Regions from separate parts of the Bacillus sp. DX3.1 genome, predicted to be linked through region 1. Evidence: a T-box and tRNA genes for the amino acid it is inferred to sense, from the RefSeq annotation. Region 1 holds a T-box; the other regions hold tRNA genes.
What was found. The T-box of region 1 lies ahead of alaS (alanine--tRNA ligase). A T-box ahead of a tRNA ligase gene usually reads a tRNA of that ligase, here a tRNA-Ala.
Positions count from the first base shown of each region.

Region 2: it has a tRNA-Ala gene. The T-box ahead of alaS (alanine--tRNA ligase) is inferred to sense a tRNA for this amino acid. The anticodon was not compared.
Region 3: it has a tRNA-Ala gene. The T-box ahead of alaS (alanine--tRNA ligase) is inferred to sense a tRNA for this amino acid. The anticodon was not compared.

Region 1 covers NZ_CP128153.1:4,087,024-4,096,205, forward strand. The annotation lists gene alaS (alanine--tRNA ligase) at 1-2,361, opposite strand, end outside; T-box leader at 2,416-2,633, opposite strand; gene QRE67_RS20545 (AI-2E family transporter) at 2,671-3,729, opposite strand; gene QRE67_RS20550 (hypothetical protein) at 3,915-4,127, shown strand; gene QRE67_RS20555 (YrzQ family protein) at 4,207-4,335, opposite strand; gene QRE67_RS20560 (YrzR-like zinc ribbon domain) at 4,354-4,542, opposite strand; gene recD2 (SF1B family DNA helicase RecD2) at 4,949-7,285, opposite strand; gene QRE67_RS20570 (tetratricopeptide repeat protein) at 7,388-8,047, opposite strand; gene mnmA (tRNA 2-thiouridine(34) synthase MnmA) at 8,318-9,182, opposite strand, start outside.
Region 2 covers NZ_CP128153.1:4,530,796-4,539,977, reverse strand. The annotation lists rRNA gene QRE67_RS22890 (23S ribosomal RNA) at 1-112, shown strand, start outside; rRNA gene rrf (5S ribosomal RNA) at 214-329, shown strand; tRNA gene QRE67_RS22880 (tRNA-Val) at 335-410, shown strand; tRNA gene QRE67_RS22875 (tRNA-Thr) at 417-492, shown strand; tRNA gene QRE67_RS22870 (tRNA-His) at 502-577, shown strand; tRNA gene QRE67_RS22865 (tRNA-Leu) at 598-678, shown strand; tRNA gene QRE67_RS22860 (tRNA-Gly) at 708-782, shown strand; tRNA gene QRE67_RS22855 (tRNA-Leu) at 799-887, shown strand; tRNA gene QRE67_RS22850 (tRNA-Arg) at 891-964, shown strand; tRNA gene QRE67_RS22845 (tRNA-Pro) at 975-1,048, shown strand; tRNA gene QRE67_RS22840 (tRNA-Ala) at 1,061-1,133, shown strand; tRNA gene QRE67_RS22835 (tRNA-Met) at 1,152-1,228, shown strand; tRNA gene QRE67_RS22830 (tRNA-Ile) at 1,233-1,309, shown strand; tRNA gene QRE67_RS22825 (tRNA-Ser) at 1,327-1,419, shown strand; tRNA gene QRE67_RS22820 (tRNA-Met) at 1,446-1,522, shown strand; tRNA gene QRE67_RS22815 (tRNA-Asp) at 1,525-1,600, shown strand; tRNA gene QRE67_RS22810 (tRNA-Phe) at 1,610-1,685, shown strand; tRNA gene QRE67_RS22805 (tRNA-Lys) at 1,723-1,798, shown strand; tRNA gene QRE67_RS22800 (tRNA-Gly) at 1,806-1,876, shown strand; tRNA gene QRE67_RS22795 (tRNA-Ile) at 1,885-1,961, shown strand; tRNA gene QRE67_RS22790 (tRNA-Asn) at 1,966-2,040, shown strand; tRNA gene QRE67_RS22785 (tRNA-Ser) at 2,044-2,134, shown strand; tRNA gene QRE67_RS22780 (tRNA-Glu) at 2,143-2,214, shown strand; gene QRE67_RS22775 (hypothetical protein) at 2,409-2,579, shown strand; gene QRE67_RS22770 (alpha/beta fold hydrolase) at 2,564-3,487, opposite strand; gene QRE67_RS22765 (L-lactate dehydrogenase) at 4,032-4,976, shown strand; gene glgB (1,4-alpha-glucan branching protein GlgB) at 6,054-7,991, shown strand; gene QRE67_RS22755 (glucose-1-phosphate adenylyltransferase) at 7,939-9,069, shown strand; gene QRE67_RS22750 (GlgC family sugar phosphate nucleotidyltransferase) at 9,088-9,182, shown strand, end outside.
Region 3 covers NZ_CP128153.1:829,456-838,637, forward strand. The annotation lists rRNA gene rrf (5S ribosomal RNA) at 1-49, shown strand, start outside; tRNA gene QRE67_RS03930 (tRNA-Val) at 55-130, shown strand; tRNA gene QRE67_RS03935 (tRNA-Tyr) at 140-223, shown strand; tRNA gene QRE67_RS03940 (tRNA-Gln) at 244-318, shown strand; tRNA gene QRE67_RS03945 (tRNA-Lys) at 324-399, shown strand; tRNA gene QRE67_RS03950 (tRNA-Leu) at 412-492, shown strand; tRNA gene QRE67_RS03955 (tRNA-Gly) at 522-596, shown strand; tRNA gene QRE67_RS03960 (tRNA-Leu) at 613-701, shown strand; tRNA gene QRE67_RS03965 (tRNA-Arg) at 705-778, shown strand; tRNA gene QRE67_RS03970 (tRNA-Pro) at 788-861, shown strand; tRNA gene QRE67_RS03975 (tRNA-Ala) at 874-946, shown strand; tRNA gene QRE67_RS03980 (tRNA-Ser) at 962-1,054, shown strand; tRNA gene QRE67_RS03985 (tRNA-Ser) at 1,150-1,242, shown strand; tRNA gene QRE67_RS03990 (tRNA-Met) at 1,269-1,345, shown strand; tRNA gene QRE67_RS03995 (tRNA-Asp) at 1,348-1,423, shown strand; tRNA gene QRE67_RS04000 (tRNA-Phe) at 1,430-1,505, shown strand; tRNA gene QRE67_RS04005 (tRNA-Thr) at 1,521-1,596, shown strand; tRNA gene QRE67_RS04010 (tRNA-Trp) at 1,600-1,670, shown strand; tRNA gene QRE67_RS04015 (tRNA-Ile) at 1,683-1,759, shown strand; tRNA gene QRE67_RS04020 (tRNA-Asn) at 1,763-1,837, shown strand; tRNA gene QRE67_RS04025 (tRNA-Glu) at 1,839-1,910, shown strand; gene QRE67_RS04030 (Arm DNA-binding domain-containing protein) at 2,127-2,306, opposite strand; gene QRE67_RS04035 (4'-phosphopantetheinyl transferase family protein) at 3,167-3,874, shown strand; gene QRE67_RS04040 (ABC transporter ATP-binding protein) at 4,080-4,793, shown strand; gene QRE67_RS04045 (TetR/AcrR family transcriptional regulator) at 4,930-5,511, shown strand; gene QRE67_RS04050 (hypothetical protein) at 5,530-6,234, shown strand; gene QRE67_RS04055 (DUF4097 family beta strand repeat-containing protein) at 6,442-7,185, shown strand; gene QRE67_RS04060 (hypothetical protein) at 7,206-7,427, shown strand; gene QRE67_RS04065 (hypothetical protein) at 7,450-7,641, shown strand; gene QRE67_RS28570 (thioesterase domain-containing protein) at 7,663-7,752, shown strand; gene QRE67_RS04070 (hypothetical protein) at 7,836-8,018, shown strand; gene QRE67_RS04075 (CBS domain-containing protein) at 8,649-9,068, shown strand.

The DNA of each region.
Region 1 (9,182 bases):
ATTCATATCTGCAACATTTACTTTCGTTGCGAGTACATTAATACCATCTACTGTTAGAACTGTATCTGTTAAGTTTCCAGCTTCGATATTGCTTAGTTTTGCTGCAAGAGATTCATTCTCTTTTTGAAGCTGTTTCACTTCAGCAAATAGACCGTCTACTCTTGTTAAAATATCTTTCGGATTTGTTTTCATTTTGTTTGCTGCTTCTTTTAATAAACCAACTTGCTCATTCATTAGTTCGTATGCAGCTTTTCCTGTTACTGCCTCAATACGGCGTGTTCCAGCTCCAATACCAGACTCAGCAACAATTTTGAAAATCCCGATAGAAGATGTGTTATCAACGTGACAACCACCGCAAAGCTCTAAGCTGTAATCGCCTACTCGTACGACGCGAACAACATCACCATATTTTTCACCAAATAGTGCCATTGCACCCATTTCTTTTGCTTCTGCAATTGCTTTTTGAGAAATTTCAACAGCAATGCTTTCCCATATTTTTTCGTTTACGATACGCTCAATTTTTTCAAGTTCGTCAGGTTGTACTTGACCGAAGTGAGAGAAGTCAAAGCGTAAACGTTCTGTCGTTACAAGAGAACCTGCCTGGTTTACATGCGTGCCAAGTGTATCTTTTAACGCTTGGTGCAGAAGATGAGTTGCTGTATGGTTTTTCACAACGCCACTACGATTTTGCGTATCGATAATAGCTTTTACCGCTGCATCTTTCGTTAATGTTCCTTCTTCCACAGCAACTTTGTGTAAGTTTTGACCATTTGGTGCTTTTTGTACGTCTTTCACAAGTACTTTCACACCATCTGCAAGAAGGTAACCACGGTCTGCGATTTGTCCGCCGCTCTCAGCATAGAATGGTGTTACATCTAACATTAATTGTCCTTCTTCACCCGCTTGTAAACTATCTGTGTACTCACCATTTTTCACAAGTGCAATGACATTACTTTCTGTTGCTACCGTGCCATAACCAACGAATTCGCTCGCTACTTTAATCTCACCAAGTACGCCACCTTGCACTTGCATGGAATCTACATCTTGACGAGCAGCACGTGCACGTTCACGTTGTTTTTCCATCTCTGTTTCAAATCCTGCATGGTCAACTGTCATCTCAGCTTCTTCTGCATATTCTTCTGTTAATTCAATCGGGAAACCGTATGTGTCGTATAAACGGAATGCATCTGCTCCAGAAATTACAGTTGAGTTTTCTTCTTTTGCTTTTGCAATTACTTCTGCTAAAATTGCTTCGCCATCATGAAGTGTTTCGTGGAAACGTTCTTCTTCATTTTTCACAACGCGTGCAATGAAATCTTTCTTTTCAAGAACTTCTGGATAAAAGTCTTTCATTACTTCTCCAACTACTGGTACTAACTCATACATAAATGGACGGTTAATGTTTAGTTTCTTCGCATAACGTACAGCACGGCGTAATAAACGACGTAATACATACCCGCGGCCTTCGTTAGAAGGAAGAGCACCATCACCAACAGCAAACGTCACAGTACGGATATGGTCAGCGATTACTTTAAATGCCATATCTTTTTCTACATCACCATCCCGATATTTTTCACCAGAGATTGATTCTGTCGCACCGATCATTGGCATAAATAAGTCTGTGTCAAAGTTTGTTGGCACGTCTTGAACGATAGATGTCATACGCTCTAGACCCATCCCTGTATCAATGTTTTTCTTTGGAAGCGGTGTATATGTACCGTCAGGGTTATGGTTAAATTGTGAGAACACAAGGTTCCATACTTCTAAGTAACGCTCGTTTTCTCCGCCTGGGAATAATTCTGGGTCGCTTGGATCATTTCCGTAAGCTTCTCCGCGATCGTAGAAAATTTCTGTATTCGGTCCACTTGGGCCTTCACCGATATCCCAGAAGTTTTCTTCTAAACGAATAATACGTTCTTTCGGTACTCCCATCTTCTCGTTCCAAATTTGGAACGCTTCTTCATCTTCTGGATGAATCGTTACGGATAGCAGTTCTTTATCGAAGCCAATCCATTTGTCACTCGTTAAAAATTCCCAAGCCCATGTGATTGCTTCTTCTTTAAAATAGTCACCAATTGAGAAGTTGCCTAACATTTCAAAGAACGTATGGTGACGAGCCGTTTTCCCTACATTTTCAATATCGTTTGTACGAATTGATTTTTGTGCATTTGTAATACGTGGGTTTTGCGGAATAACACGACCGTCAAAATATTTTTTCAGTGTCGCTACACCACTGTTAATCCATAAAAGAGATGGATCCTCATGTGGAACTAATGATGCGCTTGGTTCAATTGCATGTCCTTTTTCTTGGAAAAAGTCTAAAAACATTTGACGAATTTGTGCTCCTGTTAACTGTTTCATCTATATTTCCTCCTTTAAGAAATTCCATAAAAAACAAAAAACTCCCGTCCCTATAGAAGGGACGAGAGTTAACTCGCGATACCACCCTAATTATGAACCGAGCTATACATTCTCGATTCATCACCTCATGGTGCCGTAACGTGGCAAGACGGCAGGGATTAGCTGCTCTCAGGACTAGCGTTCTGTCACCCTTCATTTAAAGCTTCTCTCAGCCTATGGAAGCCTCTCTCTAAAAATGGGCTGTAACATACTCGTTCCGTCATCAATTTATACTATATGCAAAAATTGTAGCGAATCCGTTTCCATTTGTCAATGTTTCCAAAGCGGCTTTATATGAACGACAATTGTACGAACTACCGCTAAAATAGGAACTGATAGTAAAAGCCCCACGATTCCCCCTATCTCCCCCCCAACAAGGAGAGCAAGCATAATAACAACAGGGTGCATACGCAATGACTTTCCAACAATATAAGGAGACAAAATATTACTTTCAACAAATTGCAAAATCGCCAGGGCAATGCCAGCCTTAATCAACAGATTCGTTGATACCGTCGCGGCAATCATTAACGTTGGAATCGCTCCTAGAATTGGTCCAAAGTACGGGATAATATCAGTTACACCAATAATAATGCCAAGCAATAGTGGATATTTCATACCAATAAACCAAAATGAAAGAGCAGACATCCCCCCTAACACTAAGCAAACGAATAACTGACCGCGAATATAATTCCCAAGTGATTTATCAATTTCTTTTGCCAATAGCTGGCCATCACTCCGCCATTTACTAGGAACTAGCTTCCAAAAGATATGATAAAATTCCTCATAATCTTTCAGTATGTAAAATACAATGAACGGAATTAAGAAAATAAGAAGAAGCGAATCAAGCACACCACGTGCTGTGCTCATCACTTTATTTAATAGCGCTTGAATTTTCATTTCAATACCAACAAATATTTGTTTTACTTTTTCATGAATAAACGCTGGGAAATTTTCCGTCTGTTCTGAAACCCCATCGAGCCACGAATCATACATTTTCATAAATTGCGGAAATTGCTCATTGATTTCTTGCAGTTGCGCAATCACAATTGGTGTCCCTTTATAAATTCCATAACCAATGCCGCCAAAGAAAAGAAGATAAATAAGCAAGATAGCAATTGTGCGCGGCATCCCTTTTTTATGTAACTTTTCAATTAAAGGATGCAGTAAATAGGCAATAAAACAGGCAATAAAAAATGGTGTAATCGCTACTTTAAACACAAATAAAATAGGTCCCCACAGCGGTTTGATTTTTAAAAAGACAAACAAACAAAGAAATAATAACAACAACAAACCTAATCGATAAATCCAAATAATTTTAAGATTCTTCAACAGAAAAACCTCCTCTACCCTTATTGTGAAAAGAAATAGAGCAGGTTATGTGTAAAAATTTAAAAAACCTCACCGTACTAAAATATTTTCATACAGACCATACTGTTTTTAAGATGAATACATATACTTAACTTAATCAGGACAAGCACTTGGACGATACAGCAACTAAAGTGAGGAGGAACAAAATGGTTTGGTTCATGCTAAGTCTTTCAGCACTTTGTATGATATTAGAATGGATTTGTATCGGATTTGGTATTTGGAAGGGATTCTTTATTCAATCTTCACGAAAAGAACGTGCCAAACAACTTTGGTACTATGGGATATTAGGACTTGGCTGCTATGGACTTTCTCATCTTTTCTCTGAAATTGGACTTTTTTATCTCTATACAGCCACGTAAAAAACTCCCAAAAATAAGGGAGTTTTTTTATTTTAACAAGGCATCCTCCACTAATGAAGGTTTCACTTTACCGTAATAATTATAAATAGGACTTAATCATTTTACGTGCTCTTTTTGTATTTCGCTTTGAAAAAACATCTTGTTTACGTGCATATTGATATGCCGCAGCTCCAATACCTAATGCGATTAATGATGAACGTATATTCAAGGTAAATCCCCCTTTTGATTATCCGATTGTCCGTTCATTCTCATCAAATAAATCATCGAGAGAACTGAGCGAACCATCTTCTTCCACTTGATGCGTATGGATTTTCCCCTTTAAAACCGATAATTCAATAAAGCAGTTCCAGCAATAAAATTGGTTGACACCTATTTTTCCAATGTCTTTTCCTTTGCAATTTGGACAACTGAACATATGGCGTTCATCTCCTTACAATCTCCCGTATTCTATTCGCCATTATGTCCAAACTGCATTCATTTATACATGCTAAAGAACCTCATTACACCTTCCTCGCCCTAGTTCTAAGAAGCAACTTCTACTAACGATAAGAACTCAATTAGCGAACGGCAACCATAGCTATCTATATAAATACAAATTAAAAAACCGACATAAACCCCTTCTTTTCAGGCGGGAGAGAGCATCCGGCCATGCATAAAAGCGGTCAGATCCTTTTCCTGCCCAGACATAGTGAAAACAAAGAGAGAAAACGAGTGCAGGTCACCTCTTGTTATCCATAGCCGCGGCTTATATGTCGAAAAATCAAAATGGATTTATATAGAGGTTTCCGCAATTGAAAGTCTCACTATATAATTTCACCTCGCTACATAAAATCATACGGTGAAATGTTTTCCACATCCATTTCCTCACCATTTATCGTCTCCACTTGCACTTGCCCTTGCGTTCCTTGCAAACGATCGCACAGCGTCGTTTGTCGAAGCGCATCATCTAGACGATTCACACCAGATCGAAAGGCAGGTTCTTCCCCGCAAATAATTAAAAACTTTTTGCTTCTTGTAATACCCGTATAGATTAAATTACGGCGAAGCATACGATAATAACTCTTTACAATCGGCATGATAACAATTGGGAACTCACTTCCCTGTGACTTATGAATGGAACAGCAATACGCGTGAGTAATTTGGTTTAAATCCGGCTTTATATACGTCACTTCAATGCCATCAAACGAAACGACCACCATATCTTGCTGCTCTACATTTTCTTTCGCATAAAACACAGAGACAATTTCTCCTATATCACCGTTAAACACTTGGCTTTCCGGTTGATTCACAAGCTGCAGTACTTTATCTCCCACGCGGTACACGACATCACCGTAGGCAATTTCTCTGCTTTTTTCTTTCTTCGGGTTAAATACTTCTTGCAATGCTTCATTTAACACATTAATACCAGCTGGACCACGATACATCGGGGCCAATACTTGTACATCACGCGCACTAAAGCCTTTTACCTTTGCGCTTTCACACACTTGCTTTACAACTTCAACGATTTGCGTCCCTGTACATCCAATAAATGAACGATCTTTTTTATTTTGCGCCAAATCAGGTGGTAATGTTCCCTTTTTTATCGCATGGGCAAGCTGAATAACGGAGGATCCTTCTGCTTGGCGATAGATTTCCGTCAGCTTAACGGTCGGAATCACCCCTGCTTCTAATAAATCCTTCAGCACTTGCCCAGGTCCTACAGACGGGAGCTGATCTTCGTCACCTACGACAATGACTTGAATCGTAGATGGCAATGATTTGAATAACTGATTCGCAAGCCAAATATCAACCATCGAAAACTCATCAATGATGAGCAATTTCCCTTGCACTGGATCATTCTCATTGCGCTGAAACGATCCTTCTGGTGTCCACCCAAGTAAACGGTGAATCGTGCAAGCTGGAAGTCCTGTAGACTCACTCATTCGTTTTGCTGCTCGTCCTGTCGGCGCTGTTAACAAAATAGGAAACGGATTATCATCACTATAATCTTTCGGATTTAAAGATAGTCCGTGAAGAGATGCATACATCTCAACAATCCCTTTAATAACCGTTGTCTTTCCTGTTCCTGGTCCACCTGTTAACAGCATCATCGGTTTATGAAGAGCCGTTTGAATCGCCTCTTGCTGAAGGGGGGCGTACTGTACACTAAACTGCTCTTCAATTTTGCCTAACGTCAATAATAGCTCTGATTCTGGAAATGAGGGTTCCTCTTCTTGATCCATGAGACGACGAACCGATGTAACAACACCTTTTTCAGAATAAAATAAAGAAGCCAAATAAATACGGTCTTCTTCTACGATTATTTTCCCTTCGCCTTGCATCATTTCTACACATTGTAAAATATCTTCTTCAGTAACTGCTCCATCTTGATGATTTAAAAGTCCAATCGTTTCTTGAACGAGCTGTCCTTTTTCCATAAATACATGACCTTCTTGCAGCGAAACGTGTTCTAACGTATAGAAACATCCCGCACGTACACGATCGCTATGATTACCGGACTTTCCAAGTGCCTTTCCGATATCATCGGCTCGTCCAAAACCAATCCCATCTACTTCTTCAATAAGCTGATACGGATTATTTCGAATTACCTCAAGCGTCATCTCTTTATACGTTTGATAAATTTTAATGGAAAGTTTCGTACCGAACCCATAGCCATTTAAAAAGCTCATCACCTTTTCAAGGCCTTGGTGCTCGATGATTGTATCGTATATTTCTTGTGCTTTTTGCTTATTTACAACGCCTTCTAACGCTGCAGGATCATCCATAATTTTTGAAATGGCATGTTCCCCAAGATGATCCACAATCTTTTCGGCTGTTCTTTTCCCAATCCCTTTAAATAAATCGCTCGCTAAGTATTGCACCATTCCTGTTTTTGTTTGCGGTAGTTCTTTTTTAAACGTTTCAACTTGATATTGTTTCCCGTACTTTGGGTGATCTTTAAAATGACCTGTTAACGTAAACACTTCATCTTCATGCATACGGGGAAAGTGACCGTTTATCATCACTTTTTTTTCGTCGTATGTTTCATTCGTTTCAATGACTTTCATACTGACAACGGAATAGAGGTTTTCTTCGTTGTGGAAAATGGTGTGAAGAACTTGCGCTTTTATAAATTTTTGCTCTTCCTCAAACAAATCCATTGCATGTTGATTTCCCATACTTCCTCTCCTTTCCGGTTTCTCTCACTCTAACGAGCAGTACAGCCCCCACCTCTCTACTTAACATTAGATGAGGGGTAACTGCGCGTTAAGGTACAATTTCTATTCGCCTTCTTGCTCTAATAAACGAATGCCATTCCCTGCTAAAAAGTGATCTGGTTGAATTTCAGTTGCCTTCTTAAATAAAGCAAGTGCTTTCTCATTATTTTCTTCAAACACATACGCTACACCTAAATTGTAGTACGCATCTGCATGTTCTTCGTCCATCTGTAATACCTTTTCAAAGTAAGGTTTTGCCTCTTGAATATGCTCTAGTCTTGCAAAACATAACCCACATTGGAATAAGGCTTCAACATCCGTCTCATTTAGTTCAACTGCTCTTTGTAAAAATGGCAGAGCAAGGCGATCGTTCCCAAGCTCTATGTAGGTAATTCCTAGCATAAATGAAACATCCGCTGTATGCAGCCCAACTTGCATTGCTTGTTCAAATACTTCTTTTGCTTCTGCAAATTTTTCTTGCTGATAATATATATTTCCTAATCCATAATAGGCAGCAGCGGACTTTTCATCTAATTCAATCGCACGTTTATAAAATACAATTGCACGCTCACTGTCTCCAAGTGCATCTAATAAATTTGCAAAGTTTACATATCCAAGTGCATCTTTTGGATTTTCTTCAATTGCTTCTGTAAAATTTTTAGCTGCTTCTTCCCAATTTCCTTCTTGCATATATTGAATGCCTATTTCAAGCTTATTTGACATGTTCTTCACCTCTATACGAATTATAACAAAGAATCTATTTTCACAGCGAACAAAAATTCGCGTTTATTAAAAAGAAACCTCTGACCGATACGAGGCAGAGGTTTTTCTTTCTTATCGTGTATGTTCAAAAAGGAGGATAAAGAGAGCCGAGCAGTTCGAGGCACGGAAGCCAGAAGGATACGGAGTGTAGCTCGAACTACATGAGTACCGGACTGGCAACGTAACGAAGAAATGCGACAGCTATCTTTACCGGACTTTTTGAACTTCCTCTTATCCTAAATAATCAAGTTTCTTACCATTACTGTATACTTCATCAATCGTTGCACCACCTAAGCATTCATCTCCATCATAGAAGACAACTGCTTGTCCTGGTGTAATAGCACGAATTGGTTCATCGCAAAGAATACGAATTGTATTCTCATCAACAATTTGAACTGTTACATCATTATCCGCTTGACGATAGCGGAATTTCGCTGTGCACTTAAATTCTTTTTCTTTTGGCTCATTACTTACCCAGCTTACATTCGTAGCAAATACTTCGTCACCATATAACAACTCATTATGGAACCCTTGGTCTACATATAAAATGTTTTCTTTCAAGTTTTTCCCAACAGCGAACCATGGATCACCATTTCCACCAATGCCAAGACCATGACGTTGGCCAATTGTATAGTACATTAAGCCGTCATGTTTTCCTTTTACTTCACCAGATAATGTTTGCATCACACCTGGTTGTGCTGGTAAGTAATTACTTAAAAAGTCTTTAAAGTTTCGCTCACCAATAAAGCAAATACCTGTGCTATCTTTTTTCGTCGCTGTTGCTAAACCAGCTTCTTTCGCCATTTCACGAATTTGTGGCTTCTTTAACTCACCAAGCGGGAACATTGTTTTTGATAATTGCTCTTGACTCAGCTGATTTAAGAAATAAGTTTGGTCTTTATTATCATCAACGCCGCGCAGCATTTTATATTCGCCATCCATATAAGCGACACGTGCATAATGTCCTGTTGCTACATAGTCTGCACCAAGCGCAATCGCATGCTCTAAAAATGCTTTAAATTTAATTTCTTTGTTACACATTACATCTGGATTAGGAGTACGCCCAGCTCTGTACTCATCTAAAAAGTACGTAAAT
Region 2 (9,182 bases), 440 kb from region 1:
CCATAGCGTAAGCTAGTAAGATCCCTGAAAGATGATCAGGTTGATAGGTTCGAGGTGGAAGCATGGTGACATGTGGAGCTGACGAATACTAATAGATCGAGGACTTAACCATATAATATGAAGCAATGTTATCTAGTTTTGAGAGAATATAAAAAAACTTGTTGACTTTTTAAATCAATCAGGTATAATAATGATTGTCTCAAATGAATATAGTCTGGTAATGATGGCAGAGAGGTCACACCCGTTCCCATACCGAACACGGAAGTTAAGCTCTCTAGCGCCGATGGTAGTTGGGACCTTGTCCCTGTGAGAGTAGGACGTTGCCAGGCAAAGTGGAGGATTAGCTCAGCTGGGAGAGCACCTGCCTTACAAGCAGGGGGTCGGCGGTTCGAGCCCGTCATCCTCCACCATATATTGCCGGCTTAGCTCAATTGGTAGAGCAACTGACTTGTAATCAGTAGGTTGGGGGTTCAAGTCCTCTAGCCGGCACCAGTAACTATGGCGGTTGTGGCGAAGTGGTTAACGCACCGGATTGTGGCTCCGGCATTCGTGGGTTCGATTCCCATCAGTCGCCCCATTTTTTATAAAAGATAATATGCGGGTGTGGCGGAATTGGCAGACGCACCAGACTTAGGATCTGGCGCCTTTGGCGTGGGGGTTCGACTCCCTTCACCCGCACTTTCAATTTTATAACTCATACATGTCTTGCGGAAGTAGTTCAGTGGTAGAATACAACCTTGCCAAGGTTGGGGTCGCGGGTTCGAATCCCGTCTTCCGCTCCAATTTTCAATATGACATGCCGGGGTGGCGGAACAGGCAGACGCACAGGACTTAAAATCCTGCGGTGGGTGACCACCGTGCGGGTTCGACCCCCGCCCTCGGCACCATATGCGCCCGTAGCTCAATTGGATAGAGCGTTTGACTACGGATCAAAAGGTTAGGGGTTCGAGTCCTCTCGGGCGCGCTTTTATTAACGGGAAGTGGCTCAGCTTGGTAGAGCACCTGGTTTGGGACCAGGGGGTCGCAGGTTCGAATCCTGTCTTCCCGATAGTTTTAACATGGGGCCTTAGCTCAGCTGGGAGAGCGCCTGCCTTGCACGCAGGAGGTCAGCGGTTCGATCCCGCTAGGCTCCACTTATTTAACTTTATTATGGCGGTGTAGCTCAGCTGGCTAGAGCGTACGGTTCATACCCGTGAGGTCGGGGGTTCGATCCCCTCCGCCGCTACCATAAAGGACCTTTAGCTCAGCTGGTTAGAGCAGACGGCTCATAACCGTCCGGTCGTAGGTTCGAGTCCTACAAGGTCCACCATTTAAAGTAAATATCTCGGAGGTATACCCAAGTTCGGCTGAAGGGATCGGTCTTGAAAACCGACAGGCGGCGAGAGTCGCGCGGGGGTTCGAATCCCTCTACCTCCTCCATTTTTAAAAAAAGAATATTATATCGTCGCGGGGTGGAGCAGTCTGGTAGCTCGTCGGGCTCATAACCCGAAGGTCGCAGGTTCAAATCCTGTCCCCGCAACCAATGGTCCCGTGGTGTAGTGGTTAACATGCCTGCCTGTCACGCAGGAGATCGCCGGTTCGACCCCGGTCGGGACCGCCATTTATTTTTGGCTCGGTAGCTCAGTCGGTAGAGCAGAGGACTGAAAATCCTCGTGTCGGCGGTTCGATTCCGTCCCGAGCCACCATCATATTTCATTTGGTGATTGCTTATTTAGTTTAAATGAGCCATTAGCTCAGTTGGTAGAGCATCTGACTTTTAATCAGAGGGTCGAAGGTTCGAATCCTTCATGGCTCACCATTTTTATGCGGGTGTAGTTTAGTGGTAAAACAAGAGCCTTCCAAGCTCTGGTCGAGAGTTCGATTCTCTTCACCCGCTTTTGTTTTGGGCCTATAGCTCAGCTGGTTAGAGCGCACGCCTGATAAGCGTGAGGTCGATGGTTCGAGTCCATTTAGGCCCACCATTATTCCGCAGTAGCTCAGCGGTAGAGCTATCGGCTGTTAACCGATCGGTCGTAGGTTCGATTCCTACCTGCGGAGCCATATAGAGAAGTACCCAAGTGGCTCAAGGGGCTCCCCTGCTAAGGGAGTAGATCGCTTACGCGGTGCGAGGGTTCGAATCCCTTCTTCTCTGCCATATATTTTGGCCCGTTGGTCAAGCGGTTAAGACACCGCCCTTTCACGGCGGTAACACGGGTTCGAATCCCGTACGGGTCATACGAAAAGAGATAGCATAATCTGCTATCTCTTTTTTATTTATAATATTATGTTATGAATGGACATATCTTTCAAGCTAGGGCAGACTTTCAACAGTCTGCTTATTTATTTGGATTGGTGTGGGCATATCAAAAAAGGAAAGAACTCCTTTTATAGCCGGATATAATGTTATATTCCATCCAAAGAATGAAAAAATGTTAGCAAAGCGCATTGGGATGTTAATTATATTATTTGGGCTAGAGACAATTTCATTTCCTGTTGTTTCACTTTTATTTAAAGTAGATGGATTTTATTTTGCTATTTTAGCTGGAATCGACATTTTGGTTGTGTTGATTCTTATACTAATGGATCAAATGGAAGTATAAAATGTTGTATTGGATTCGTCTTTACAATTTGCATCATTAATGATTGTTTGTAAAATAGATTCCCATATGTGAGGATCATCGGGTAAAAAATGTCCTGCATCTTTTATATAGTGGGTTGTTACATAGGGAATATCTGCTGCTACTTTTTTTATTTCTTCTATGGAGGCTAAAGTGTCAGCTGTACCATGCCAAATATGCATAGGGATAGAAATATCTTTAAAAGTAAATCCCCAAGATTTTGCTAAGAGTACAGGTTCTGTTACAGCTTCATCTACACTATTTCGCAGCGCTTCTTTCATATGAATCATAGCTACTTTAATATCTTCATCCGTTTTGATGAACTGTTGGTCCCATTCACATAAATGTGTGTTACCTTTTTTCATCGATTGCATATATTTTTCAGGATTCTTTTCCATTTGCTTTTTTTGTGAACGATAAGCCCATTTTAATATCCAAGGTAATCGTTTGGAGATAAAGAAAGCGATTCGATTTTCACGGCACATGCTAACAGGAGGCTTCTCATTTTCAAATGGAGCTACACTAGAAACCATGTTTACGCATTGCAAGCGTTCGGGAATTTTGTAAGCACAAGCTGCTGCATAAGCTCCACCGCCTGATACACCTATAATAGAAAAAGTTGGGAGCTGCAGTTGATTTGCTAACTCATTAACATCATCAGGCCAATCTAAAACTGTTCTATTACGTTTTGGATCAGAGAGTCCGTATCCAGGTCTATCTATAGAAATAAGCCGTATGCCTAATCGCTTTGCAATCATATCATCTTCCAATGCCCAAATTCTTGAACCAGGTGTACCATGGAACAGCATTACTGGTAATCCATTTGTTTGTCCATACTCTATATATGCTAAAGTGCGTCCGTCTTGTAATGTTATAATATGATTCTTCATTTTATTCACTCCTTATCCCGCTAATTAAACCGACCGTTCAGTCTAATTATATAATAGGGTTGATCTATTTGTAAATACTGGGATTTATCCCGCATTAACGGGCAGTAATATCCCCACCTCAAAATTCAGCAAAAAACAAAGAAGTTAGGTGGAGGATAAACTGCCCGTAAAAGCCCGATTGGTGAGGACTAATAATCAGTGGGGGATGAAAAACCCCCCACTGATTAAAGTTTCACTTTATTATTGGTCAGAAAAAGAAGATTTTTTCCACTTACTTTTAAGGAACAAATTGTGAGAGCGCACTGAAATAAGCTTTTTCACAATCTAAAGAAAAGGCTTCCATTGAGATTGATTCCACACCTGATACGATAACTTTCTCCTATCTGTGAAAAAGTTCACAAATAGGTCATAATTTGTGAATGTATTCACAATGATTCATGCTACAATATGAATGTAAGGAAGTTAAACAACATTAAATTAGTATTTTAATTAATTACTTAAATGACAATAATAAAGAAGTGAACCATAGAGAGGAGAATTTATCATGAAAAAAGGTATCAATCGTGTAGTATTAGTAGGAACAGGTGCTGTAGGTTGTAGTTATGCATATTCTATGATTAACCAAGGTGTAGCTGAGGAATTCGTTCTTGTTGACGTAAATGAAGCAAAAGCAGAAGGAGAAGCAATGGATTTAAGCCATGCAGTTCCATTTGCTCCAGCACCAACAAAAATTTGGAATGGTAGCTATGCAGATTGTAAAGATGCAGATCTTGTTGTTATCACTGCTGGATTACCACAAAAGCCAGGTGAAACTCGCTTAGATTTAGTTGAAAAGAATACAAAAATCTTTAAACAAATCGTTCGTGGCATTATGGATAGTGGATTTGATGGTATCTTCTTAATTGCAACTAACCCAGTTGATATTTTAACTTATGTAACTTGGAAAGAATCTGGATTACCAAAAGAGCGCGTAATTGGTTCTGGTACAACTTTAGACTCTGCTCGTTTCCGCTATATGCTAGGTGACTACTTAAATGTAGATCCACGCAACGTTCACGCATACGTTATCGGTGAACATGGTGATACTGAGCTTCCGGTTTGGAGCCACACTACAGTAGGTGTACAAAAACTAGAAACAATTTTAGCGAACAATGAACAGTATAATCAAAATGATTTAGATAAAATCTTTGTAAATGTACGCGATGCTGCTTACCATATCATTGAGCGTAAAGGTGCAACTTACTACGGAATCGGTATGTCACTTCTACGTGTAACTAAAGCGATCTTAAACAACGAGAATAGCGTGTTAACTGTATCTGCATACCTAGAAGGTCAATACGGCGAAGCTGATGCCTATGTAGGTGTACCGGCTGTAATTAACCGCGAAGGTGTTCGTGAAATTGTTGAGCTTGAGTTAAATGAAGAAGAAAAAGCGAAATTTGCTCATTCTGTAAAAGTATTAAAAGAAACTATGGCACCAGTACTATAAGATAAATTGTTCAGAAGTGGGGGCTGCTTCTCCCTTCTGAATTTTTTATATAAATTCCTTTTCCGGTTTCCCTGTATATCCCCAAGTATACACTTTTGCTGGAAAGGATCGATTATAGCAAAACGCACTCTATGTTAGGATAGAGTGCGTTTTTGTATATCTCTTATTTTTTTTGCGTTAAGCCTAATTTCTTCAAGATATCTAATGATCCCTTCCTAACACTCTAATGAGCTGTTTGAAGAAGGATTTCCTGTTTCATAACCCTTTTGCACATTAGATACCCAATGAGTCTTATATGCTCTCCACAGGCGTTATTTATACTGTTTGGATACAACCTTGCCCCACACTTTCAGTTATATAAGTCCATTTTGATTTTTCGACATATAGCCGCGGCTATGAATAACAAAAGGTGACCTGCACTCGTTTTCTCTCTTTGTTTTCACTATGTCTGGACAGGAAAAGGATCTGACCGCTTCTATGCATGGTCGGATGCTCTCTCCCACCTAAAAAGAAGGGTTTTATGTCGGTTTTTTAATTTGTATTTATATAGTTGGCTATCGCAAGTAATTGTTCTAATTTTTTTTCTAAGATATGTATACTTGCGTTATAGCTGCCCTCTTATTTTCTCCCTTTTCTTTCATTACAGTGTTTCAGAAGACTTAACGCAATTGAGAATGTACGTTCGTGTTTGGTTTTGTCAAAATTATACCTTATATTACAAAAAAGAAAAAAACTTTGTGCTGTACATTACATATGTTTGAGGGAGCGGACTTCTGTTGTTAATTTCTAAATTTCACAGAATGAAATAAGAGAGCTAGGAGGATGGTTGTTCCTAAAACCCCGATTGTTGATGTTTTTCCATTGTTTTGGTAATAACTTTATTAAAAAATTATACTCAAATAAAACGCTTTCAATGAATATTCGTCAAAATTCGATGTTTTTTATCAAATATGTCAATATTTTCTTAGATTTTAATGAAAAAGCGTATCTTTATTTAAAATTTCACAAGGATATTTCAGTTTATTATCGAATAGTGAATAGTATTAAAAATTCTGTCATCTTAGTGAGGTGAACATATTGGATGTAACAAATTGTATGGAAGAAGGATTGTATGAATTTCATAAAGAAGGATGTCATGAGAGTTATAACATGTTTGGAGGTCATCTTGTAACAGAGCATGAAATACAAGGGGTACGTTTTACAGTATGGGCTCCTCATGCGAAAGTCGTAAGTGTTGTCGGAGATTTCAATGAATGGGACAACGAAAAAAATAGGATGGTAAAAATGACAGAGCAAGGTATTTGGTCATTATTCATACCGGAACTGGAGGCATACGAAATATATAAGTATGCAATCAAAACTTCTGGTGATGAAATAATTTTAAAAGCAGATCCATATGCAACATATGCAGAAGTACGACCGAATACGGCATCTGTTATTTTTGATATAAGAGGATATGAATGGAATGATAAAAATTGGTCTCGAAAAAAGAAGCGAAAGCCGATTTATCAAGAAGCAATGGCAATTTATGAATTGCATTTTGGTTCATGGAAAAAGAAAGAAGATGGCTCGCTTTATTCGTATCGAGAAATGGCAGAGGAGCTTATTCCTTATGTAGTGGAGCATCAATTTACTCATATTGAAATCATGCCGCTTATTGAGCATCCGTACGATCGTTCTTGGGGATATCAAGGTACTGGATATTATGCGATGACGAGTCGATTTGGTACGCCGCATGATTTTATGTATTTTGTCGATGAATGTCATAAATATGGAATCGGTGTCATTTTAGATTGGGTACCAGGACATTTTTGTAAGGATGCTCATGGGCTGTATTTATTTGATGGAGAACCAACGTATGAATATAGGGACTCTGATGTACAAGAAAATCATGTTTGGGGAACGGTAAATTTTGATTTAGGAAAACAGGAAGTTCGAAACTTTTTAATTTCGAATGCACTGTTTTGGATGAAATATTATCATATTGACGGTTTTCGTGTTGATGCAGTTGCAAATATGTTGTATTGGGAAAAGGATGGAAAGCAGCAAAGTAATGAACATGCGGTCGCCTTTTTACGCCAATTAAATGAGGTGGTATTTGCTGAGGATTCGACATTTCTGATGACCGCTGAAGATTCAACAGCTTGGCCACTTGTGACTGCGCCAACGTATGAGGGCGGACTTGGTTTTAATTATAAGTGGAATATGGGCTGGATGAATGATGTACTGAAATATATGGAATGTGCACCAGAATATCGTAAATATATTCATGAGAAAATGACATTTTCTTTGCTATATGCTTATTCAGAAAACTTTATTTTACCCTTATCCCACGATGAAGTTGTTCACGGAAAAAAATCGTTATTAAATAAAATGCCGGGAGATTATTGGTCGAAGTTTGCTCAACTTCGTTTATTGTACGGATATTTCTTTACACATCCAGGGAAGAAATTGCTCTTTATGGGTGGAGAATTTGGACAATTTGATGAGTGGAAAGATCTCGAAGATTTAGATTGGAACTTACATGATTTTGAAATGCATGATCGTATGCATGATTACTTTAAAGAGCTCATAGCATTGTATAAGCGCTCAAAGCCACTTTGGCAATTAGATCATTCACAAGAAGGATTTGAGTGGATTGATGCAGATAACCGAGAACAAAGTATCTTTTCATTTATTCGCAAAGGGGAGAAAGAGGAAGAGATCCTTGTTGTTGTATGTAATTTCACAAATGCTGTGTATGAAAACTACAAAGTAGGTGTACCAGCATTTCAATATTATAACGAGATTTTAAATAGTGATGATCCGGTATACGGTGGTTCAGGACAGGTAAATAAAAAACGGTTAAAGACGATTATAGAGCCGTATCATAATCAGTCTGCTCATGTAGAAATAACAATTCCACCATTTGGCGTTTCAATTTTACGGCCAGTGAAAGCGAGAAAGGGGAGCAAAAAACAAGATGGTTCAAAAGCAGACTTGCGTAGCGATGTTATTGGCAGGGGGAAAAGGTAGTCGTTTAAGTGCGTTAACAAAGAATTTAGCTAAGCCAGCTGTTCCATTTGGCGGTAAATATCGAATTATCGATTTCACATTAAGTAATTGTGCAAATTCTGGAATTGAAACGGTCGGGATATTGACGCAGTACCAACCGCTAGAGCTTCATAATTATATTGGTATTGGGAGCGCATGGGATTTAGATCGTGTTAATGGAGGGGTAACTGTACTTCCACCGTATGCGGAATCTTCTGGCGTGAAATGGTATACAGGGACTGCTAGTGCGATTTATCAAAACTTGAATTATTTATGTCAGTATAATCCAGAATATGTTCTGATTTTATCAGGCGATCACATTTATACGATGGATTATAGCAAAATGCTGGATTATCATATTGAAAAAGAGGCAGACGTTTCTATTTCTGTTATTGAAGTACCTTGGGAAGAAGCAAGTCGTTTTGGAATTATGAATACAAATGAAGAAATGGAAGTTGTTGAGTTTGAAGAAAAACCACAATATCCAAGAAGTAACCTTGCATCGATGGGGATATATATTTTTAATTGGTCTGTTTTGAAAGAGTATTTAGAGATGGATGCAAGAAATCCAGACTCGAGTAATGATTTTGGAAAGGATGTAATTCCACTTTTATTAGATGAAAAGAAGAAATTAATGGCGTATCCATTTAGTGGCTATTGGAAAGATGTTGGTACGGTGAAAAGTTTATGGGAAGCAAATATGGATTTGCTTCGTGAGGAATCATCTTTGAATTTATATGACCGTGGCTGGCGTGTGTATTCTGTGAATCCCAACCAACCACCGCAATATATTTCTGAGAAGGCAAAGGTAGAGGAATCACTAATTAATGAAGGCTGTGTAATTGAAGGGGATGTAGCGCATTCTGTTCTATTCCAAGGGGTAACAGTTGGAGAAGGAAGTATCATTAAGGATTCAGTTATTATGCCAGATGCTAAGATTGGTAAACATGTAGTCATTGAAAGAGCGATTGTTGGACCTGAAATGATTATTGAAGATGGAACGATTATTCGACCAGAAAAAAATATGGATGAAGTTGTACTTATAGCAGATGGGAATTAATTAAGGAGGATGGGATGAATGGGAGAATCAATGTTAGGAATTATTAATGCAACTGGAAGTTTTCCTTCCTTACAGAAAGTAACAGGCCACCGTTCACTGGCAGCATTACCATT
Region 3 (9,182 bases), 1.9 Mb from region 1:
CCGATGGTAGTTGGGACCTTGTCCCTGTGAGAGTAGGACGTTGCCAGGCAAAGTGGAGGATTAGCTCAGCTGGGAGAGCACCTGCCTTACAAGCAGGGGGTCGGCGGTTCGAGCCCGTCATCCTCCACCATATTATGTCGGAGGGGTAGCGAAGTGGCTAAACGCGGCGGACTGTAAATCCGCTCCTTCGGGTTCGGCAGTTCGAATCTGCCCCCCTCCACCATTTTATAATTTCTTAATTAATGGGCTATAGCCAAGCGGTAAGGCAACGGACTTTGACTCCGTCATGCGCTGGTTCGAATCCAGCTAGCCCAGCCATTTAAGAGCCATTAGCTCAGTTGGTAGAGCATCTGACTTTTAATCAGAGGGTCGAAGGTTCGAATCCTTCATGGCTCACCATTTTAAAATTTTGCGGGTGTGGCGGAATTGGCAGACGCACCAGACTTAGGATCTGGCGCCTTTGGCGTGGGGGTTCGACTCCCTTCACCCGCACTTTTAATCTAATAACTCATACATGTCTTGCGGAAGTAGTTCAGTGGTAGAATACAACCTTGCCAAGGTTGGGGTCGCGGGTTCGAATCCCGTCTTCCGCTCCAATTTTCAGTATGACATGCCGGGGTGGCGGAACAGGCAGACGCACAGGACTTAAAATCCTGCGGTGGGTGACCACCGTGCGGGTTCGACCCCCGCCCTCGGCACCATATGCGCCCGTAGCTCAATTGGATAGAGCGTTTGACTACGGATCAAAAGGTTAGGGGTTCGAGTCCTCTCGGGCGCGCTTTATTAACGGGAAGTGGCTCAGCTTGGTAGAGCACCTGGTTTGGGACCAGGGGGTCGCAGGTTCGAATCCTGTCTTCCCGATAGTTTTAACATGGGGCCTTAGCTCAGCTGGGAGAGCGCCTGCCTTGCACGCAGGAGGTCAGCGGTTCGATCCCGCTAGGCTCCACTTTAATATGAATATGGAGGTATACCCAAGTCCGGCTGAAGGGATCGGTCTTGAAAACCGACAGGCGGCGAGAGTCGCGCGGGGGTTCGAATCCCTCTACCTCCTCCATTTATTTTAAAGGTTTTTTTTGTTATCAAGAGCAACTCACTCATCGGGATTATAACTCGAAAGTAATAAATTGAATTTATTAGATTCAATTTCACGGAGGAATACCCAAGTCTGGCTGAAGGGATCGGTCTTGAAAACCGACAGGCGGTGAGAGCCGTGCGGGGGTTCGAATCCCTCTTCCTCCTCCATTTTTTATAAAAGAATATTGTATCGTCGCGGGGTGGAGCAGTCTGGTAGCTCGTCGGGCTCATAACCCGAAGGTCGCAGGTTCAAATCCTGTCCCCGCAACCAATGGTCCCGTGGTGTAGTGGTTAACATGCCTGCCTGTCACGCAGGAGATCGCCGGTTCGACCCCGGTCGGGACCGCCATTTTTTGGCTCGGTAGCTCAGTCGGTAGAGCAGAGGACTGAAAATCCTCGTGTCGGCGGTTCGATTCCGTCCCGAGCCACCATTTATACATAAACATGCCGGCTTAGCTCAATTGGTAGAGCAACTGACTTGTAATCAGTAGGTTGGGGGTTCAAGTCCTCTAGCCGGCACCACTTAGGGGCATAGTTTAAAGGTAGAACTGAGGTCTCCAAAACCTCCAGTGTGGGTTCAATTCCTACTGCCCCTGTATTAAAGTTAAGGGCCTATAGCTCAGCTGGTTAGAGCGCACGCCTGATAAGCGTGAGGTCGATGGTTCGAGTCCATTTAGGCCCACCATATTCCGCAGTAGCTCAGTGGTAGAGCTATCGGCTGTTAACCGATCGGTCGTAGGTTCGAGTCCTACCTGCGGAGCCATGGCCCGTTGGTCAAGCGGTTAAGACACCGCCCTTTCACGGCGGTAACACGGGTTCGAATCCCGTACGGGTCATAGACTTTATAGTCGTCAGAAATGTTGATTTAACAACGCTTCTGACGGCTTTTTTTGTTTTGACCCAAATTCTAGAATTTCAACCAATTTATCAATCAATCAATTGCTTCTTTATTCCATTCTTTTGTGACATGTAGATAAATTCTTCTTGTCGTTTCAGATCGTTCATACTGTCTGAAGCATTCTTTCATAACCGTACTAAAATTTTTCTTACTTTCAGATACGTATTTTCCTCCTTTTACTTCTTGCAATTATCAGTTCAGCATCTCCTTTTGAAGTAAATTCTCTGCGTGTAGTATATTTGTATTTTCTTGTTTCAGGATCAATTCTTACCAATATTTTGAATAACCAACGTGTTTCACCTTTTTTATTTTTATTCTCTTTAAAACATGCCATGATTTTTCTCCTTCCGTGACTTGCGCTTTTCGGGATTTTCTAAAATATGGTATACTCTACTTGTGAGGGAGGAGTACCAATCTTAGAAATTTTAATTCTAATGGTTGTGCTCTCTTTTTGCGTCAACACATTCTTCATTTGTTCTAACTATATAAATCCATTTTGATTTTTCGACATATAAGCTGCGGCTATGGATAACAAAAGGTGACCTGCACTCGTCTTCTCTCTTTGTTTTCACTATGTCTGGGCAGGAAAAGGATCTGACCGCTTCTATGCATGGCCGGATGCTCTCTCCCACCTAAAAAGAAGGGGTTTATGTCGTTTTTTAAATTTGTATTTATATAACTGCTCATAATGATGAATTATTTCTTCCAGTAGATGCTGTTGATAAAAATTCAATTCCGCTTCTTGAATGAGTAATGATAATACATAATATCCATCATCATCCCAAGCTTTCACCAATAGTTTCACTGCGTTATAGTCTAAACAAACAACTTGAAAAGTTAAACAACAACAAATTAACACGATAAAAATTAACTAGATTTATGGAACAGAATTTGCGGACTGAACAAGAAAAGCTTGAGGGATTGTTAGCGGTTAGTGATGAGCGAATCAAAAGGATGATTAAGTAGATTGTTTAGATAAAGTGAAACTTTAATCAGTGGGGGCTTTCTTCATCCCCACTGATTATTAGCCCTCACCAATCGGGCTTTTACGAGATAAAATTGATATAGTCGTAAATTGCAATGAAAATTCGGGATTTGTAAGAATTTTGATCATCATATTTTGATTTAAAAATGACGCACAATTCATATTTTGCTAAAAAGGCAGAGAGAGAAAAATGAATGGAGGCATATTTTATGATTTTAATTGTAAAAATGGATATCAACAATTATGACCTTGCCACTTTAATGAGGTTGTTGCCTTTTTTAGAACAGGAGACGCAGTTGCAAGTGTCTCGTTTTCAAATGCCCGAGGACAAAAAGCGAACTCTACTCGGTAATTATGTAGCGAAGCACTTAATTGCACGATATACTCAGCAAAATATAGAACACGTACATTTTACGACTAATGCATATGGTAAAAAGATAGTACAAAAAAGTCCTATTTCATTTAATCTTTCTCATGCTGGTAAATGGGTTGTGATTGCCTTATCAACAAATGAGTCAATTGGTGTTGATGTTGAAAAGATGGAACCGATCGATATTTGGGAGGTTGCGACATTCTTTAGCATAGCAGAACAACGGTATTTAAAAGGATTAGTGGGAGAAGAAGCGCAACATGCATTTTATCGTATATGGACAGCGAAAGAAAGCTTTTTGAAATGTATTGGTAGGGGATTAAGTCACCCGCTAGATGAATTTATAGTTCCGCTTCACTCTTCCGCTCAACCACAATCAATTGAAAGTGCAACTGTACACAGTAATACGATTCAAGTATATTCATTTCAAATTGATTCTGAACACTGGTGTAGTATTAGTACAAATGATTTCAAATTTCCGGTAGACATAATGACGTTATCTAAGGATTTTTCAGTCTTAACAAGTGAACAGATGCAGATAAAATAGCCTTAGGATCATCCTCAAATTGGCTATAATTACAGTTGACTAAGTATCGATAACTCAAATAGTGGTTCCTATGACTATTGAGCAACTACTAACGGAATTATGAAAAGAAGTCTATCTATAAAAAAGATAGACTTCTAAAATCCTGTATATTATAATAGTTGTATTAAATGGAAAATTTTATCTATTCCGAAAGGAGTTGATGCGAATGAATGATGGTATTGACATTAAGCATTTGGTCAAAAAAATAGATAACCATGTGATTCTAGATGACGTTTCTCTGGAGATTCCAAAAGGAGCAATTTATGGTATTTTGGGTGCAAATGGAGCTGGAAAAACAACGCTTATGAAAGTTATTTTGAACATGCTAAAGGCATCTAGTGGAGACATTACAATTTTAGGGCAACCAATCGACAGGAGAAATCACCCTGTGTTGAGCGAAGTTGGCTGTTTAATTGAAACACCTATTTTTTACGACCATCTAACAGCAGAGCAGAATCTAATGATACATTGTCAGTATGTTCACCCGATGTTTATTCAAAACATTCAGGAAACGATGGTTCTTGTAGGGCTTGAGGGTAAGGGAAATCATGCTGTTCATACTTTTTCTCTAGGAATGAAACAGCGCTTAGGTATTGCACGCGCACTAGTGACAAAACCTAAAATCCTCGTTTTAGATGAGCCGATTAATGGACTAGATCCTAAAGGAATCGTAGATATGCGAAATTTATTGCAGGATATCAACCAGAAATATCAAACGACAATTTTAATCTCTAGTCACATCATTTCAGAATTGGACAGATTGGCAACCCATATTGCTATTTTGGATCAAGGGAAAGTCATGAAAGAATTTACAATGAGTGCACTTCGTGAAAGCGGTGTTGATTTAGAGGATTATTTTCTAACAATGTTGCATGCATAAATTTTCAAAGAATATTTACTATCCACTTAACTATTATTTTTTTTTGTAATACAATGAACTTATGACTTCAAAAATTTTTATAGTCATAAATACATATAAGTAAATGCAATTTAAATAGGAAAGAGTGGAGAAAAATATGGCTAGAGGATTTACAACAGAAGAAAAAGTGAAAATTAAGGAGAATCTACTAAAAGAATGCGAAAAAAGCTGGGTTGAGTACGGTTACAAGAGAACGAACATTGACTTGTTATGCGCAAAAGTAGGCATTTCAAAAGGAGCATTCTACATTTTCTATCAAACAAAAGAACAGTTATTCTGTGATGTCATGGATCAGATGCAAGAACGGTTGATTCGTTACATGAATGATGAAATTACCCGCAATCCTACAAAAGAAGGGTTCATGAATGGGTTCAAAAAAATGTATCAAGAATATGGGAAAGGAAACTGGGTGAGAAATTTAACTAGTCCGGAGTTTGTTGTCCTTCTGAATAAACTGCCTAAAGAGCGTTTGGAAAATCACAATCCAGATTACACCATGTTTATATTAAGAGATGCCATCGAAAAAAGTCATTTGGTCTTAAAAGTATCAGAACAAAAGGTAATTGGAACTTTATCAGCTTTGTTAGCAATTTTAGGGAGCAAGGATTCCTTAGGCTACGACCATTATGAAGTCTTTGAATTATTGCTTCATAGTGTTATTGATGAATTATTTGAATAATAAATTTGGAGGGAATATGTGAAAAATCTCGTTGCAATTGAGCTGCAAAAAATTAATCTAAAAAACCAATTCTTAGTTTTGCTCTTATGTAATTTATTGATTCTTTTTTTAAGCGTTACTTTAAAAATATTAGTACCAAATCAAATTGAAATGGTTTCCCAGAATGGGGCAGCACTTCCTGCAGTCCAGCTAGAAACAATGACAATTATTGATACTTTAATAAAAGCTGTCTTCATTGTATGGGAAGCCGTTTTGCTTGCTGAGATGATTGTTGCAGAGTTCAAAACCAAAACTGCACTTATGTTTTATACGTATCCTGTTAAGATCACTAAAATTATTTTGGCTAAATTGCTTATTATTTTAAGCATGATGTTTGGATATATGCTGTTGTCTGAGGTTTTTCAAAATAGTGCATTCTATGTTCTTGGTTTGTTTGTACCATCAATGGGTTATCAAATGAATGTAAGCATGTTGCCAGCTATTTTTGTAACAACAATTGCGAGTTTGTTATTAGGGCTGATTTCCTTGTGTGTGGGAATTATGTATCGTTCAACAGTTGGAACTGTGGTGACTTCTATTTTGATATTATGTGTGGTCACTTCCGCAGCGGCCGGTCCTGGGGGGATGATTTCTAAAGTTGCAGTTGCACTAGTCCTAGGGGGGATAGGTTTGATTTCAGGCGGATACGCCCTCAAAAAGATTGCGAGAGAAGAATTGGTTTAGGGGGAATGATTAAAATATAAAGAGGTGTTGGATTTTGGGTAAGGCATATAAAATGAGTTCCACACAAATTAGATGACAATCTCTTGTGCCAATACGATGGGAGCAAGTAAACCAGTAAAAATCATATCTACTATTTCATATACAATCATTTCTTGAGTACCGCTCAAGGAATATTTGAAGGCAAAGAAAGAAGGGAATGAGGGCCAAGTGAAAAAAGCAATACTAGAGAACATGCAATTAATGTTGGAAAGACGTTATATTTCTACCACGTTAAAAAATATAGACATTTACTTGGAGAGAGGTTTGTTAGACATTCAAACAGAAGATAGGGAAGATATTTATGTCGGATATTATTTATCCAATAAAGACAGAGAAAAATCATTTACCTATAAATCTAGTATTGTAGGACAGACATTACATGTGCAGTTGAAACGTAAAAATCTATTTGTGCCATTCAACTTTTTTGATGGCCTTGTACTGAAAATCCGTATTCCTAAATATTACCGTGAAAATATCAATATAGCTACTGCAACAGGACAAATTTTTGTGACACAACAGCAGGCACATTTTAATGAATGTGTTGTTAAATCTACAACTGGCAATATTTCTTTGCTTGAAGTGGATGCAAATCAACTAACTGTAACGTCGACTACAGGAAACATTCAAGTAAAAGTGCCTCTTTCTCAAGAGTTTGATAATGATCGGTTTAAAATAAAAACCACCGCTGGAAAAGTGGTAATTGATGCGATGAATCTCTACCATAAAATGTATGTAAAATCTGTAACCGGAGATATTGTTTTAGGTATAGATAGTCAACTTACCAACTACGATATTCATTTTAAAAGTGTTTCTGGGCGCACGCCTGCAACAAGCATTAAGACAGCCAGCTCTGAAGCTTGTCAAATATATGCAAATACAGTAGCGGGCAATATTTTGTTCGAAAAAAATTAATAAAGAATAGGAGTTTTATTATGTCTTCATTACAATCATTTATGCCTCATATTGATGAATCGACTAGACATTTAGGAAATATGATTTTTATAGGATTTGGTGGTGTTTGTATTTTAATTGGTCTGTTTGTGATGCTTATCAATCGTCGAAACAGTACCAAAATTAGAAGAAATATTGGATTAGGTTTACTGATCGTAGGCGTTTTGTCGCTATTGAATAACTTAATGCAATTACTATATTGAAATCAAGGAGGTATGTAAGGAAATGACAGAAGCTGTATGGGTGTGTTTTCCTCACGCCGCAGGGAATGGCAACCATTATCGTGATTTATTGTCAGCTAACTTTTCAGTGTTAGGCATTGATTATCCGGGTCACGGTAGTCGGGTCCATGAAGCACTTTGTACAGATATGAAGCAATTATTAGACGATGTGGAACAAATGATAAAAAATCAGTGAGAGAAACTAGAAGGAAAGCGTATTTTCTTTTTTGGTCATAGCATGGGCGGTGTGATCGCTTATGAGATTGCTAAGCGCTTAGAAAAAAACAATTTTCCATTGAAGGTTTAGTTATTTCTTCTAAATCTTCTCCAACATACGATTTAGAGCATCGTGTTTCTTATCAAAGAAATAAAGATGAAGTGGACGGTTTGTTGCGAAAATTAGGTGGTACTCCTGCAGAAGTGTTGGAACATGAAGAATTATGCGAATGGGTTAAGGAAATCTTGTTTGCAGATTTAAGAGCCTTGCACTCTTATCAAACATTAGGTGTGCGAACAAGGGAGAAAGTAGTACCTGTGAATGACCCCTCCTTAACAATCTTACGAGTTGTTTGAAGAAGGGGACTTCTGTTGGAGTACTGTTAAATATTCCAATTCACTTGTTGTGCGGAACAGAAGATGTAGTAAGTGCTGAAAGTATGGAAAGTTGGGCATGTTATACTCGTTTTCCGTGTCAGATACTACAATTGCAAGGGAATCATTTCTATTTTATAGAAAGTAAGAACGCTTTTGAAGCGATACTTTAAGGCATTTTACAAAAAAGTCAGATTGAAGTGTTCGTCTGAATGAAAGCCTATGATTAAGAAGCTGTTAAATGCCAACTTGAAAAAGGCGCTTAATGGATTTTTTCAAGTTGGAAGTTGGTATCCTTTTTTCAGATTCCGTGCAAGTCCTTATACGTGCTTTTTCTAATCTTCCTTCTTTTTACATTAATGGTATCAAAACCTTAACTTACGCTATCTACATAGTTTTCGTTATTGAAATTCTCTTTATAAAGGAAGTTGTTGGGAAAGGATTTAATGAGTCCCGTACAGCCCATAATGAAAGAGTCAGCAATTTGCTGGCTCTTTTTTCTTGAGAGAAAAATCATGTAAGAGTTCAATTCTTTCTTAACATACCATGTGAAATAAATAAAGGGAATTTGGAAAAGCTATAGTATGTATAAAAAGGAGGGAATAGAATCACATGACAACAGTAAGAGAATTTATGAGTACCGATATTGTACAATGTACACCGTTAGATAATGTATATGAAGCGGCTGTGAAAATGAAAGAAGAAGCAATTGGTATGATTCCAGTTGTAGAGAACAATCAAGTAGTTGGTCTTGTTACAGATCGTGATTTAGTTGTACGTGGAATTGCGGAGAAACATCCGGGCTCTAATAAAATTACAAATGTGATGACCACGGATATAGTTTCAATATCCCCTAACGATCCCATTGAAAAGGCAACAGAGTTAATGGCACGATATCAAGTAAGAAGACTACCAGTAGTAGAAAACGGGCAACTCATTGGAATGTTAGCACTAGGTGATTTAGCAGTAACAGAACAAGCGGATGATCAAGCAGGATTTGCTTTAAGTGAGATATCAGAGCATACAGAATAAAGAGTGAGTCTTAACACTTTTTCAAAGGAAATAACCTATATAAATACAAATTAAAAAATCGACATAAAACCCTTCTTGTTAGGTGGGAGAGAGCATCTGGCCATGCATAGAAGC